4 regions of the Geobacillus thermopakistaniensis genome follow, and region 2 is predicted to be linked to each of the others. Evidence: predicted binding sites of a transcription regulator. Region 2 holds the regulator's gene; each other region holds the start of a gene.
The links. The regulator Rex, encoded in region 2, represses fermentation and respiration genes when NADH is low (regulators of the CRP and FNR family bind a similar motif). The targets are predictions, from matches to a motif close to TTGTGAAATATTTCACAA.
Positions count from the first base shown of each region.

Region 1: ric (iron-sulfur cluster repair di-iron protein) is a predicted target of Rex. The motif match lies at 1,993-2,010, and genes of this name have one in related genera.
Region 3: T260_RS135130 (cytochrome ubiquinol oxidase subunit I) is a predicted target of Rex. The motif match lies at 1,704-1,721, and genes of this name have one in related genera.
Region 4: ahlS (AhlS family quorum-quenching N-acyl homoserine lactonase) is a predicted target of Rex. The motif match lies at 1,688-1,705, and genes of this name have one in related genera.

Region 1 covers NZ_AYSF01000039.1:21,298-24,903, reverse strand. The annotation lists gene T260_RS131490 (molybdopterin molybdotransferase MoeA) at 1-823, opposite strand, end outside; gene T260_RS131495 (methyl-accepting chemotaxis protein) at 873-1,829, opposite strand; gene ric (iron-sulfur cluster repair di-iron protein) at 2,116-2,823, shown strand; gene moaA (GTP 3',8-cyclase MoaA) at 2,911-3,606, opposite strand, start outside.
Region 2 covers NZ_AYSF01000051.1:4,188-7,793, forward strand. The annotation lists gene T260_RS128920 (ABC-F family ATP-binding cassette domain-containing protein) at 1-998, opposite strand, end outside; gene moaC (cyclic pyranopterin monophosphate synthase MoaC) at 1,096-1,584, shown strand; gene T260_RS128910 (redox-sensing transcriptional repressor Rex) at 1,600-2,241, shown strand; gene tatA (twin-arginine translocase TatA/TatE family subunit) at 2,258-2,410, shown strand; gene tatC (twin-arginine translocase subunit TatC) at 2,431-3,174, shown strand; gene T260_RS128895 (YdiK family protein) at 3,358-3,537, opposite strand; gene T260_RS128890 (CPBP family intramembrane glutamic endopeptidase) at 3,534-3,606, opposite strand, start outside.
Region 3 covers NZ_AYSF01000029.1:41,150-44,755, reverse strand. The annotation lists gene T260_RS135125 (cytochrome d ubiquinol oxidase subunit II) at 1-138, opposite strand, end outside; gene T260_RS135130 (cytochrome ubiquinol oxidase subunit I) at 135-1,481, opposite strand; gene T260_RS135135 (response regulator) at 1,798-2,427, opposite strand; gene T260_RS135140 (PAS domain-containing sensor histidine kinase) at 2,405-3,427, opposite strand; gene T260_RS135145 (MBL fold metallo-hydrolase) at 3,498-3,606, opposite strand, start outside.
Region 4 covers NZ_AYSF01000059.1:2,913-6,518, forward strand. The annotation lists partial or broken gene T260_RS0120540 (iron-containing alcohol dehydrogenase) at 1-549, opposite strand, end outside; gene ahlS (AhlS family quorum-quenching N-acyl homoserine lactonase) at 568-1,416, opposite strand; gene T260_RS126925 (sigma-54 interaction domain-containing protein) at 1,752-3,425, shown strand; gene T260_RS126920 (NAD(P)H-dependent flavin oxidoreductase) at 3,448-3,606, opposite strand, start outside.

The DNA of each region.
Region 1 (3,606 bases), on a different contig from region 2:
GCTTGTAAATGGCGGGCAAATAATCGAAATCCCCGACCGAGACGCCGCCGGTCGTAATGAGCATGTCCACTTGATCGAGCGCCTGGCGCACAGCGTGAAAACACGCATCGAGGTCGTCGGCGAGCTGGCCCAAATAAATCGGCTCGGCGCCGCTTTTGAACACCTGCGCCTCGATCATGTAGGCGTTGCTGTTGCGGATTTTTCCCGGCACAAGCGGTTCAGAGACGTCGAGCAGTTCGCTTCCAGTCGCAAAAATGCCAATCCGCGGCTTTTTCGCCACCTTCACTTCGGCGTAGCCGAACGTCGCCAAGAGCGCCGCCACCCCGGGATTGATGCGCGTTCCTTTTTCGACAAGCGGCTGCCCTTTTTTCGCATCTTCCCCTTGAAACGAAATGTTGTCGCCAGGGCGGAACGGGCGTTTAATGGCCATATACGTTTTTCCATCCCGCTCGTACTGTTTGGCGAGCTCCAACATGACGACCGCATCGCATCCTTGGGGAATTTGCGCCCCGGTCATCAAGCGCACCGCTTGAAACGGGCCGACGGGCTGCTTCGCCACTTGCCCGGCGCCGATCGTTTCAATGACTTCAAACTCGACCGGATGGTCAAGTCCCGCTCCTTCCGAGTCGGCGGCGCGAATGGCAAATCCGTCATACGGCGAGCGGTCAAACGGCGGCACGTCATGGTCAGCACGCAAATCTTCGGCCAAATAGCGGCCATACGACTGGCGAAGCGGCACTGTTTCCTCTTCTCCCACTCCGGCATAACGCATCACCCGATCGATCGCTTCCGATACAGGAATCGGGGTTCGTCTTTCGACCATCTCTCTCTCTCCTTTCGATCATACGGCTGGCGGCAACCATATCGTTCTTTCAACGTTGTTGCCATTGTTGCAGCTGTTTTATGCCTTCTGCCAACTTTTCATCAACGACGCTCGCATCGGCAATATGCCGCAAAATCATCTCCCGCGTTTCGCCAAACAAAGCGGCGGACTGTTCGAGCTCTTTCCTCACTTTATCCGCATAGCGGTATTGTTCCTGAATATAGTTTAGCACGTCTTGGGCTCGATTTTCGACTTGATCGATCAGCTCCATCATCGCCGACCATTTGCGAGCTGTATGGATGCTCATTTGGACAACCGTTTCGATCAAAGATGAAATGGCTTCCGTTTGCTCTAGCGACCGCTCGATTTCCTGCTGCACGGCATCGGTTAGCTGGTGAATCGTTTCCGTGCTGTCCGCCGTATGCTCAGCCAATTTCCTCACTTCAGCGGCGACGACGGAAAACCCTTTGCCATGCTCCCCGGCGCGAGCGGCTTCGATCGAGGCGTTTAACGCGATCAAATTCGTCTGGCCAGCGATTTCTTTGATCACTTTCACAATTTGTTCAATTTCTTGCGAGCGGCCGCGCAACCGATGCATCGCGGCCGATGTCGTTTCCATCTCACTGCCGAGCCGCCCCATCGCCTGCTCCATTTCTTCCGACATGCGGATACCTTCTTTTGCGGCTGCGACCATCTGACCCGCCGTCTCCACCAACGCGTTCCCTTGTTCGCATAAACGATCGGAAATCGCATATGATGACTTGCTGAGCGTACTGACATTATCAACCTTTTCTTTCGTTCGGTCAACCAGCTGGCCTAATACATGGTGTTGCCCGTTGACCACCTCATGCTGGTGAACGATTTCCTGCAACTCCCCGAGCAATCCTGCCACCGTCTCATGAATGGCTTCCTTTTGTCTCGTGAGCTCGTCTTTCATCTCAGCGAGTTGCCGCTCCAGTTCTGTTTTTTCCTCCTCCCACTGCCTTCCCTTCACCAACGCCCACATATCCGTCTCCCCTTTTCCTTCTCTTGATTGGCTTCTGTTGTCAACACGCTGTATGTTATCTGCTGAACATGTCCGTTCTCATCCACGAAAGCAGACACCGCCTCCGAAAAGGATCAGCAAAAGTCTGCTTTTTTTCATTGTACGATAAAGAAGAAACGTGCTGTTGTGACGTTTATCACATGGATCGATGTCCACTTTTTTTACGCATGTGAGATCCGTCACAACACCTTCGCGGAAAACACGGTATGCTGAAGCTGTAACGATTGGATCAATGGAGGGATGATGAATGGAACAGCGGTTTACTGAACAATCATTGATTGGCGATATTGTTACTCAATTTCCGAAAGCAGCTGATTTGTTTAAAGCGCGGCGCATCGATTTTTGCTGCGGCGGACAGCGTCCGTTAAAAGAAGCGATCGAAGAGCTCGGACTTGATGGCGAAGCGCTTCTTCGCGAGCTGAACACCCTTTACGCGGAAGCGCAAAACAAACCGGCCGGAAACTGGGGCGAAGCGCCGCTAGCCGACTTGGTCGATCATATCATCAACACGCACCACCGCTATTTGAACGAGGAACTGCCGCAGCTCAGCCCGTATGTCACGAAAGTATTGCGCGTACACGGCATGCACCATCCGCATCTTTCCCGCGTGCATAAACTGTTTCATGAGTTAAAAACAGAACTCGAGCAGCATCTCATTAAAGAGGAAACGGGAGCGTTCCCGCTCATTTTGCAATTTGCCGACAACCCATCGCCGGAGAACCGGGAGGCGGTCGAGCGGGCCGTTCGCGAACTGGTCAATGAGCATGATGTCGCCGGTGATTTGATGAAAGAAATTCGTGAAATCACAAACGACTTCACCCCGCCAGAAGACGCGTGCGGCACGTATCGCCTCGTCTACAACCGGCTGGCCGCGCTTGAAGACGATTTGTTTACCCACATCCATTTGGAAAACAACATCCTCTTCCCGCGCGTGTTGGCGGCGGTGAAGGTTTAAAGGAAGAAAGACGCCGATTCGCACTTCCGAAAACATAAACCAAAAACGGGATCGCTTCTTTTATGAAAAGAGCGCTCCCGTTTTTCTTCATCCCCCAATATACGACATTTCAATTTTCGGGCGCTGTTTCGCTGTCTCTGCCGTCCGTTCTTCTGAATAGCGGTCTGTCCGCTCGCTCCAGATGGCGGCGATCAGCGCCTTCAGCTCTTCTTTCCCCGCGCCGGCGCGCAGTTTGTCTTTCAACGACACGCCCTCAGAAGCAAACAAACACGTGTACAGCTTGCCATCGGCGGAAATGCGCGCCCTCGTGCAGCTCCGGCAAAACGTTTCCGTCACCGAGGCGATAAAGCCGACTTCTACGTTCGTGCCCGCGTACCGGTAGCGGCTCGCCACTTCGCCGAAGTACGCTTTTTCAACCGGTTCAAGAGGGTGCATGGCGTTGATTTGTTCATACATCTCTTTTTTCGTCACGACATGGGAGTAATCCCAGCCGTTCGTGGTGCCGACATCCATAAATTCAATCAAGCGGAGCGGAATGCCTTGTTCTTTGAAATAGGCCGCCATCGGCACGATTTGCGAGTCGTTCCACCCTTTTTTGACGACCATGTTCACCTTGACGCCGAGCCCCGCCGCCCGGGCGGCTTCGATGCCTTTTAACACCGGGGTGACGCCGACGCCGATGCCGTTCATTTTTCGGAAAATGTCATCATCCAACGCATCCAAGCTGACGTTGACGCGCTTCAACCCGGCTTCTTTCAGCCGCTGCGCCCATTTCACTAAATG
Region 2 (3,606 bases):
GTGAGCACTTCATAGCCGCTCGGTCGATCGATCGAGAACGAAAAGGAGGCTGATTTTTCATCGCCGACAGGCCGTTCGAGCCGTTCTATTTTTTCCAGTTGCTTTCGCCGGCTTTGCGCCCGTTTGGCCGTCGAGGCACGGGCGATGTTGCGCTGGATGAAGTCTTGGAGTCGGGCGATTTCTTCTTGCTGTTTCTCGTACCGTCTTAACTCTTGTTCGTATTGCTCGGCCCGCAACTCCAAATAGCGGCTGTAGTTGCCGGCATAGTGTTTGAGCGTGGCATTCGACAGTTCGTATACGTCAGTGACGATTTTGTCTAAAAAGTAGCGGTCGTGGGAAACAACCAGGACGGCACCGGGATAGGCTTGCAAGTACTGCTCCAGCCAAGAGAGCGTCTCAAGATCCAAATGGTTCGTCGGCTCGTCCAAAATCAATAAATCCGGCTTGGACAACAGCAATTTCCCAAGGGCAAGACGCGTCCGCTGTCCGCCGCTTAACGACGAGATCGGCGTTGTTTTATAATCATATGAGGAAAACTGCAGCCCGTGCAAAACGGAGCGGATATCGGCTTCGTATTGGTAGCCGCCTTGTTCTTTGTATTGTTCTTGCAGCTCGTCATACGTTTTCAGCGTTTTTTCATAGCGAGCTGGATCGGCGAGTACGTCTGGGTCGCCGAGTTGCATGCTGAGTTCGGCGAGCTGTTTTTCGAGTCCTAGAAGCGGGGTGAATACCTCAAGCATTTCGTCCCAAATGGAACGCGGCGAGTCGAGCCCGCTGTTTTGCGCCAAATAGCCGATTTTGATATGGTTTGGTTTGATGATTTTGCCGCTGTCGAAAGAGAGTTCACCGGCGATGATTTTCAACAATGTCGATTTTCCCGCTCCGTTGCGGCCGACAAGGGCAATTCGGTCGTGGGACTGTATTTCTAGTTTTATATTCGATAAAATAAGGTCAGCGCCGAAATATTTCGTGAGCCCGTGCACTTGCAAAATGATCATGTCATTTCACCTCGCGAATAGTTTAACGTAAGTCGCGAAAACGGTCAAAGACGAATGATGAAAAATCGTGTATAGTGTATAAATGGAGGAGATTGTATTGTCATCGTTCACTCATTTCAATGAACAAGGGCGCGCGAAAATGGTTGATATTACGCACAAAGAAGATACTGTGCGAGTGGCTGTGGCGCAAACGAGCGTGACTGTCAGCCGGGAAATTTACGAAAAAATGACGAGCAATGCGATCGAGAAAGGGGATGTGCTCGCCGTCGCTCAAGTGGCGGGGGTGATGGCGGCGAAGAAGACAGCTGACCTTATTCCAATGTGTCACCCGCTTATGTTAAAGGGTGTGGACATTGCTTTTGCTTGGGAAAACGATGGAGAAGCGCATAAGCTCGTCATCACGGCAACGGTGAAAACGAAAGGGAGCACAGGAGTGGAAATGGAAGCGCTGACGGCCGCTTCGGTCTGTGCGTTGACGGTGTACGATATGTGCAAGGCGCTTGATAAAGGAATGGTCATCGGTCCGACGTATTTGGTCGAAAAAACGGGCGGGAAGTCTGGCCATTACCGACGGAAAACCGATTAGCTAGGGGATGAGATCATGAGCAACGAACAACCGAAAATTCCGCAGGCAACCGCCAAACGGCTGCCGCTTTACTATCGGTTTTTGAAAAACTTGCACGCTTCCGGCAAGCAACGCGTCTCCTCTGCCGAGTTGAGCGAGGCGGTGAAAGTCGATCCGGCGACGATCCGCCGCGATTTCTCCTATTTTGGCGCGCTTGGTAAAAAGGGATACGGGTATAATGTCAATTATTTGTTGTCGTTTTTCCGCCGGACGCTTGAAGAGGATGAGGTGACCGAAGTCGCCTTGTTTGGCGTCGGCAATTTAGGCACCGCCTTTTTAAACTATAATTTTTCGAAAAACAACAATACGAAAATCGTGATGGCGTTTGATGTCGATGAGCGGAAAGTAGGAACGACAGTCGGCGGGGTGCCGGTCTATCATCTCGATGAGTTGGAGGAGCGGCTTCACGAAAACATCCCGGTCGCCATTTTAACCGTGCCGGCCGCCGCGGCTCAAGCGCTGACCGACCGCCTTGTCGCCCAAGGAATTAAAGGCATTTTAAACTTTACTCCGGCGCGGTTGAACGTGCCGAACCATATTCGCGTCCATCATATCGATTTAGCCATTGAGCTGCAGTCGCTCGTCTATTTTTTGAAAAACTATCCATCGCCATCGTAAAAGGAGAGAACAACACATGAAATATTTGTTGCTCGTTGCTGTGATTTTGTTGCTGTTTGGCACGAAAAAGCTGCCAGAATTAGGGCGGTCGTTCGGCCAGTCGCTTCGCGAGTTTAAAGACGCCACAAAAGGGCTCGCTGATGACGAAGAAACGAAAACCGACCGATGACAAGGCAGGATGGAGAAACAATGAATGACAAAGAAATGTCGGTGTATGAGCATCTGGGTGAACTGCGAAAACGGCTCATCATCGTGCTCATCTTTTTTGCTGCGGCGCTTGTCGTTAGTTTCTTTTTTGTCGATGATGTCATTTTGTATTTGCAGCGAACGGCCGAGGCGAAGCATTTGACCATGAACGCCTTCCGCCTCACCGATCCGATTAAAGTGTATTTTCAGTTTGCCTTTGTCATCGCAGCTGTGCTGTCGGCTCCGGTGCTGTTGTATCAAATTTGGGCGTTTGTAAGCCCCGGTCTGTATGAAAAAGAGCGGAAAGTGACGTTAAGCTATATCCCGGCGTCGATCGTTCTTTTTTTAGCAGGCGTCAGCTTCGCTTATTTCGTCTTGTTTCCGTTTGTCGTTCGATTTATGAGCCAGCTGGCTGACCAACTAGGGGTTCAACAAATGATCGGCATTAATGAATATTTTCAGTTTTTGCTTCAGCTCGTGCTGCCGTTTGGCATCGTATTTCAGCTTCCGATTGTTGTGCTGTTTTTCACCCGCTTAGGGCTTATTACGCCGCAGCTTCTTGTTCGCATCCGCAAGTATGCGTATTTAGCGCTGCTTATTTTAGCGGCGGTCATTACGCCGCCGGATGTGTTGTCGCAAGTGATCGTCATGATTCCACTCACCATTTTGTATGAAGGAAGCATTTGGGTGGCGCGCATCGGCTATCGGAAAGCGCAGCGAGCAGTCGAGCAGGAAGGCAATGAGTGAGGCGGGACGAAAAACATTGAGAGGAAAGCGAGCAAGGCCGGGCCAAACGAAGGGGCTGTCTCAAAAGCCGCAAAACAGAGCTTTGAGGCCGGCCTCTTGTTTTTTTGTTTCCATTTTCACGATATGATCGCCGTCATGGGATTGATGTTCTGGTCCCTTCCCGCGCGAATCACGGGAAGGGGGTCAGCGTTTTGAGGCGAAAAGAAGGCGAAGGGCGGTGCCGAAATCAAAGGCAGCGAGCGCCGCTAAAGCGATGGTGGAGACGTTCCAAACCGTTTCATGAGCACTTTCGATGGCCAAATACGTAAACATTGAGCCTAAGACGAAATACAGAAGCGAAAACAGCCGAGGGTTTCGCATCATAGCCAAACCCTCCAAACGGCGAGCGGCAGCTCGGACTGGCGCATCATTTTCTCAATCTCGTCGGCCAAT
Region 3 (3,606 bases), on a different contig from region 2:
GCGATGCAAAATATGCTGTTTGTTCGCCCAATGGCTGTAGGCACTGAAAAAACCAGCCCCGAAGTCGATCGAAGCGATAATAATATAACCAAACAGAAACAGCCATAACACCGAAATGCCAATAACTTCAAGCGTCATAGTGCCACCTCCCCGTTGCCATTGCCCTCCGCCAATTCCCGCTCAACCGGGTTGCGGCGGAACAAACGAACAAGGACTATTACGCTTGCGATTCCTAACACGAGGTATAGCAGGCAAAACAAGACAAGCATCATATCGACATGGGTAGATGATGTCGCGGCCTCGGCTGTTTTCATATAGCCGCGCAAAATCCACGGCTGCCGTCCGACTTCCGCCAAGTACCATCCGGCCTCAATCGCGATCATTGACAGCGGCCCTCCCGCCGCTAACAGGCCAAAAAACCATTTTTTCGTCGTCCATTTCCACCGAAAAACCGACCCGAGCCAATACGCCGTTGCGACCAACATTAAAAATACGCCAATTGCCACCATCATATCGAATAAATAATGAATGTACAGCGGCGGCCGCTCATCTTTTGGAATGTCATTCAGTCCGGTCACAATGGCGCCGGGATGGTTATGGGCTAGGACGCTAAGGGCGTATGGAATTTTCAGCGCGTATTTCACTTCACCGTCTTCTTCAAGCATACCAAAAAACACAAGCGGCGCATGGGAACTCGTTTCGAAATGCCATTCAGCGGCCGCGAGCTTCTCCGGCTGATAGACAGCCAAAAATTTTCCTGACAAATCGCCAACAAGGGCGCTCGCTATCGAAAAAATCAACGCCGCTTTCATCGTTAAATGAAGCGCCTTGCGATGATAAATGTGCCTGTTGCCTTTGAGCAAACGCCAAGCAGCAATCGAAGCAAGAACAAACGCCGATGTCATATACGCCGTCGCCAGCACATGGGCGACTTTCGTCGGCATCGCTGGGTTGAACATCGCCGCGATCGGGTCGATGTTGACAATCTCACCGTTTTTCAGCGCAAACCCTTGCGGTGTGTTCATAAACGCGTTCACCATCGTAATAAACATCGCGGACGCCGAAGAACCGACCGCCACCGGAATAAGCAAAAGTAAATGTTTTTTCTGGTTTTCGAATCGATCCCATGTGTACAAATAAATACCGAGAAAAATTGCCTCAAAAAAGAACGCGAACGTCTCCATAAACAGCGGCAGACTAATCACCTGGCCAGCCAGCTGCATAAAATGCGGCCATAAAAGCGACAGCTGCAAGCCGATCGCCGTCCCGGTCACAACGCCGACCGCCACTGTAATGACAAAGCCGCGCGTCCAACGGCGGGCGAGCAAAACATAATGCATATCGTTTTTGCGGATCCCGACCCACTGGGCGATGGCGATCATAAGCGGAATCCCGACGCCGATCGTGGCATAAATAATATGGAACGTTAATGTTAACTCGGTCAATACGCGGCTGAACCACACCGGATCGTATTCGCGCACGGTTCATCCCCCCTAAGAAAATAGTCGGCTGATCAACGAAACAAACACGGCTGCCGCCGCCAAAAAACTAATCCATACAAGCCATATTTCTTGCCGTTTCCCCACGATCATCCTCTCCCATCGACATTCATGCACAACAAATTTTATGATAAATATCACAAACTAGTCATTTTTATTATCCCACAAAACATCCTCGTCTTATCCCTTACAAATGCGAATAATTTGTGACATTTTTCACATATTTATTGTGAAAAGCAAAGAATCGGGACCCCTTATCTCAAATCACATGCATAGAATGATCACTAAAATTTATAAATTATACTAAATCTGCAATCTGATTTTTTAAAGCGTATTGAATGAGCTCATGTTTTTCCTTAATACCAAGCTTCTGCATAATGTTCGCTTTATGGCTTTCAACTGTTTTAGGACTGATTTTTAATTTGTTCGCAATTTGATTATTGGTATATCCTAAAAATGTCAACCGAACAATTTCCCGCTCACGATTTGTAAGAGGAGATCTCAGTTCTTTTTCCATGATTATTTTTTCTAGTTTCTCTTGTGGGATATGTGTACGGTAAAACCGTTCTCCTCGACATACCGCTTTCAATGCTTTGTACAAATCGTTCGTTTGACTATTTTTTAACAAGTAGCCATGAATGTTATGTTGAAGGGCTTTTTGCACATATATTTCTTCATCGTGCATGGTTAAAACAACGATTTTGGTATCCAGTTCATCCATGATTGTCTTTGCGGTTGTAAATCCATCAAGCCCTGTCGGCATAGAAAGGTCTAGCAAAACAACATCAGGATGATGCTTCAACGCAAGCGTAATCGCATCACAACCGTTGCTTGCTTCTCCAACGACTTCAACATCTGGAAACCCTTCGAGAAGTAGACGAATGCCTTTGCGAATTAAATCATGATCATCGACGATTAACACTTTCATCTTCTTCACCCCCTTCTATTGGTACACATACAAAAATCGTTGTTCCTTTCATTGGTGCAGACGTAATTATTGTTTCTCCACCTAAATGGGAAATACGCTCTTGAATATGTTTTAAGCCAAGTCCTTCGCGTTTTTCTTCAACCTCGAAACCAACTCCGTTATCTTTAATAGATACGTGTAATTCTTGCCCCACTCGTTCGATTGTTATACATACATCTGTTGCCTTTGCGTGCTTCATGACATTATGCAATGCTTCTTGAATGACACGGTAAAGATTAATTTCCACTGTTGGCGACAAGCGCGTGTATACATTCGTTTGAAGTGAAAACGACATATTTGGCATTTTTGATTCAAATGAATGAATGAGCGATTGAATGGTCGGAATGAGCCCAAGTGCGTCTAAACTTTTCGGACGAAGTTGTTGCGCATATAGCTTCACATCCTCCATGACACGACAAAGTTCTTCGCGTACCTCTTTGACATATGCGTGTAACTTTTCATCCTGTATACGTTGTATGATATTATCTAAAGCAATAGAAATACTGTAGAGTGACTGACCAACACCGTCGTGCAATTCTTGTGCGAGACGTTTATGTTCTTCCTCTTTTGCTTCTGTTAGTTTTTTCACCATCCATTTGGAATGAAGTACTTCTTCTTCTTTTTTCTTCACCGTTTGGTCACGAAGTACAAGCAAATAATATTTTGCACCGTCTTGTTCAAGGATAAGCGCTGTGCTCATTTCCACATCAATTAAGTGTCCATGATAAGTTGGCATTTCAGATAAAAAATACGGCACTTCTTCAGTGGAAATTAAATAACATCGCTCTTCACCTTGACGTACATCACGCTTTTGACAAAACGAGCAATATGGTACTTTTTCGCCAAGTTGCCACCCAGTGAGTCGCTTAGCAGCTGGATTCATTTCGACAATTGTTCGCTCATGATCCATTACAATGATCCCGTCTTGAATGTAAGTAAAAATTCTATCCAAAAATTTCATTTTCACCCCCCTTTCCCTATTATAGGAGTCAAAAGAAAAAATTGAAAGAAAGGACTGATGAAATCAGTCCTTATGCTTTTCTGGCAATTGGAAGTTTTTCTTGCACCCACGCTAAATACCCACCTTTTAAATTCAGCACCTGTTTTACCCCTTTTGCTTGTAAGATACTTGCGCCAATT
Region 4 (3,606 bases), on a different contig from region 2:
AGAAACCGTGAGTTGCGGGTCGACGATCGCCACATCCGCCAACAAATAGTCATGCGTCACGACGTCTTTCGTCGTTTCTAAGGACAACACGGAGATGTTCGTCACCTCCGACCCGGTGCCTGATGTCGTCGGAATCAATATTTTCGGCAATCCTTTTTTCTCAAGTGTTCTCGTTCCAGTTAAGTTTAAATAATCGGCGACCGAACCTTCATGCACGGCCAAAACAGCGGCCAGTTTCGCCAAATCCATCGCGCTGCCGCCGCCGACGCCGATGACAAGGTCAAACTCTCCGTCGCGGACAAACGCCGCCGCCTTCTCCCCTGTTTCAAGCGGCGGCTCCGGCACAACATCCGTATACACATGCACGCTGCACCCTGCTTGCCGGAGCGGAGATGCCACTTGCTCGACGAGGCCGAGTTTTTCAAGCGCTGGATCGGTGATCACCAACACGTGTTTTGCCCCAAGCCTTTTTACTTCTGGAACTAACTGCGTAAGCGCCCCCCAGCCGACATAGCTGAGCGGCGGAAAAACAATGCGAGCTGCGGTCATTGTTTTTCTCTCCCTTCCTTATTCATAATACCCTTCTGTTGATTTACGAAATTGCTTGAATTGTTCCGCATCATGACCGAACCAAATTTTAGAATTGGTTTCTTGAGCAATGCGGCGAATTCGTTCGACGGTATTCACGTAACCGAGCGAATCATAAATAATTCCTGGCGGTTTAACGGGCGGACCATAATTTTCTGCTGTGTAAATAGCATCAGAAGCAAGGATAATTTTTCCCGTTTCCGGCAGTTCAACATGAAGGCCAAGCATGCCCCAAGCATGACCGCTGCCGAAGTTTAATACTCTCACTCCTTCCGCCAACAAAATATTATCCTCGTGTCGTTTCACTGTTCTCCACTGTAAGTTATTTTTAATCCAGGCATCGATATCTGCCCAAATATAAGCCCCTTCTTTCTGGTTTCTCGCATAACATTGCAATGCACCGTTAAACTCATCTTCATGGACAATGATCGTAGCATTTGTAAACATTTCCAAGCATCCGGCATGATCTAAATGTAAATGGGAAGCAACAACATAACGGATATCATCTGGACGAACCTTTAACTGTTCTAACCGATTATGCAAATAACATTCTTCACTGGCGCTCCAGGGAAACATTTGCTGAGTAACTTCCGCCCATCTTCCTTGAGGCCCCATGGAATTCGGATTGCAGGCTGTATCAAACAAAATTTTTCCTTCCGGATGATCAATAAGGACCGTGTAAATTGGAAACTCCACAAATTCCGTCTGTGCATTCGGATTGTGAATCGTCGCCGGATTGTGCATCGCAATCATCCAATTTTTATCCATCCTCATTCGTCCGTTATCCATGACATACAACTTCGGGCGAGATTTAACCATATTCACCATAGTCTTTTCCTCTCCTTAAATTTTATTAGTTGTCATCAGGGGGTTACATCTTCCCCTGTTTTTTGGTTTATGCAAGGAGTATGCCAATCTCCGTATTGACACCACGAATAATCTGCGACGGCCATTCTTCCATCTTCCAAGAGAATGGACAAAATAGATGGATGGAATGCTTCATGATCCTAAATTCACGTTTGGGCGAAAAAAATCACCATTGATAGGAGGAAAGGTGTTGTCTATGTCGAAAGAAACAATTGTTACCGTTTTCACCAACAGGTGATTATTTTCACCAATTGAAAGGGGGAGTCTTATTGAGCACTGTGATTGATAAGGAATGGATGCAATCTCTCCTTTCCTCATTCCATAACGGATTGATCGTCATTGACCCACATAACCGGATTGTGCTTCTCAATGATGCAGCGAAACAATTGCTTCGCATTGAAGGAGAAGAGTGGAAAGGAAAAGACATCCACGTTCTGTTGCCCGAAACAAAACTCCCGCATGTAGCAAAAACAGGTGAACGGATGATTGGGGCCGAGGCGATCATCCATGGACGAACATTTCTTGTCAACCACACACCATTTTACGAAAACGGTGAACTAGCCGGAGCAATTGCTATTTTGCAAGATTTCACTGAAATCGAACATTACCGTCAACTGTCCAAACGAATGGAAACAATCATTGAGTTTTCAACGGATGGCATCTATGTCGTTGACGGCAACGGCATAACGCTTATGGTCAACTCCGCTTATGAACAAATCACTGGATTTCGGCGAGAGGAGCTGATTGGCCGGCATATGGAGGAACTCGTTCGTGAAGGCTATTTCGATCAATCCGTATCTTTGCTCGTTTTAAAGCAAAAGCAACGTATTTCCATGTTGCAGACCGTTGGCGGAAAAAAAGATGTCATCGTCACTGGAAATCCAGTATTCAACGAACAAGGAGACATCGAGATGGTGGTCACGAGCGTCCGCGACATCTCGGAACTGAACAAGCTAAAGCTTGAGTTGGAAAAAGCCAAAAGTTTTTCACAGCTTAACCAGCATCGTTATACGTTCTCTGTCGACAACCGTGAAGAGGCCATGATTTGCCGCAGCCCGGCCATGAAAACACTCATCGACAAAGTAATGCAAATCGCAGCCTACCCAACAACGGTGTTATTGACCGGCCCATCCGGCGTCGGCAAAGAAGTGATCGCTAATTTGATCCATTATCTCAGCCCACGCAAAGACGCTCCCTTCATCAAAGTCAACTGCGCAGCAATTCCTGAAGCGTTGCTTGAGTCAGAGTTGTTCGGCTATGAAAAAGGGGCGTTCACCGGCGCCCAAGCCGGCGGCAAAATCGGCTTGTTTGAACTTGCCGATGGCGGCACGATTTTGCTTGATGAAATTGGAGAAATGCCGCTTTCCTTGCAAGTGAAGCTGTTGCGCGTTCTTCAGGAAAAAAGAATACAGCGCATCGGCGGCCGTAAAGCGAAAGCGCTCGATGTCCGCGTCATTGCCGCCACCAACCAAGACCTTCAAAAGCAAATGGAAGCCGGCCTGTTTCGCACCGACTTGTACTACCGGCTTCACGTCGTTGAACTGTATGTTCCACCACTGTCCGAGCGCCCGCAGGACATCGAGCCGCTCCTTGACCATTATTTCAGCTTTTTTTGCGAACAATACCGCATTCCAAAGAAGCTGTCGCCAGCAGCCAAAGCGATACTGGAGCGATACCATTGGCCCGGCAATGTCCGCGAATTGAAAAACCTAATGGAAAATTTAGTCGTCTCCGTTCCGTCCCGATGCATCGAACCCGATGACTTGCCGTCCCACGTCCGCCGTCAAACGGAGTCACCGTCAGCATCGACACTGAAAGAAAAAGTGGAACAGTACGAAAAACGGCTCGTGTTCGAAACGCTCGAAGCTGCCCCATCGCTCCGCAAAGCGGCTGAACAGCTCGGCATCGATCATTCGACATTAGTGAAAAAATTGCAGCGTTGGGGAATAGCGAAACGTCCGCGGCCGTAACCGACAAGCGCGGACGTTTCACTCATTCCCGCCAAGCTTCCGCCAGCTCCCGCTTCAGCTCTTCGACAAGCTCCGCGGCCGGAAGCTCCCGCACCAGCCGGTATCCTGTCCCGGCCCAAAGCGACATTCCCTCCGGGTCGCCCGCCTTGGCGGCAGCAGCTCGCAGCGGCTTCGTCATATG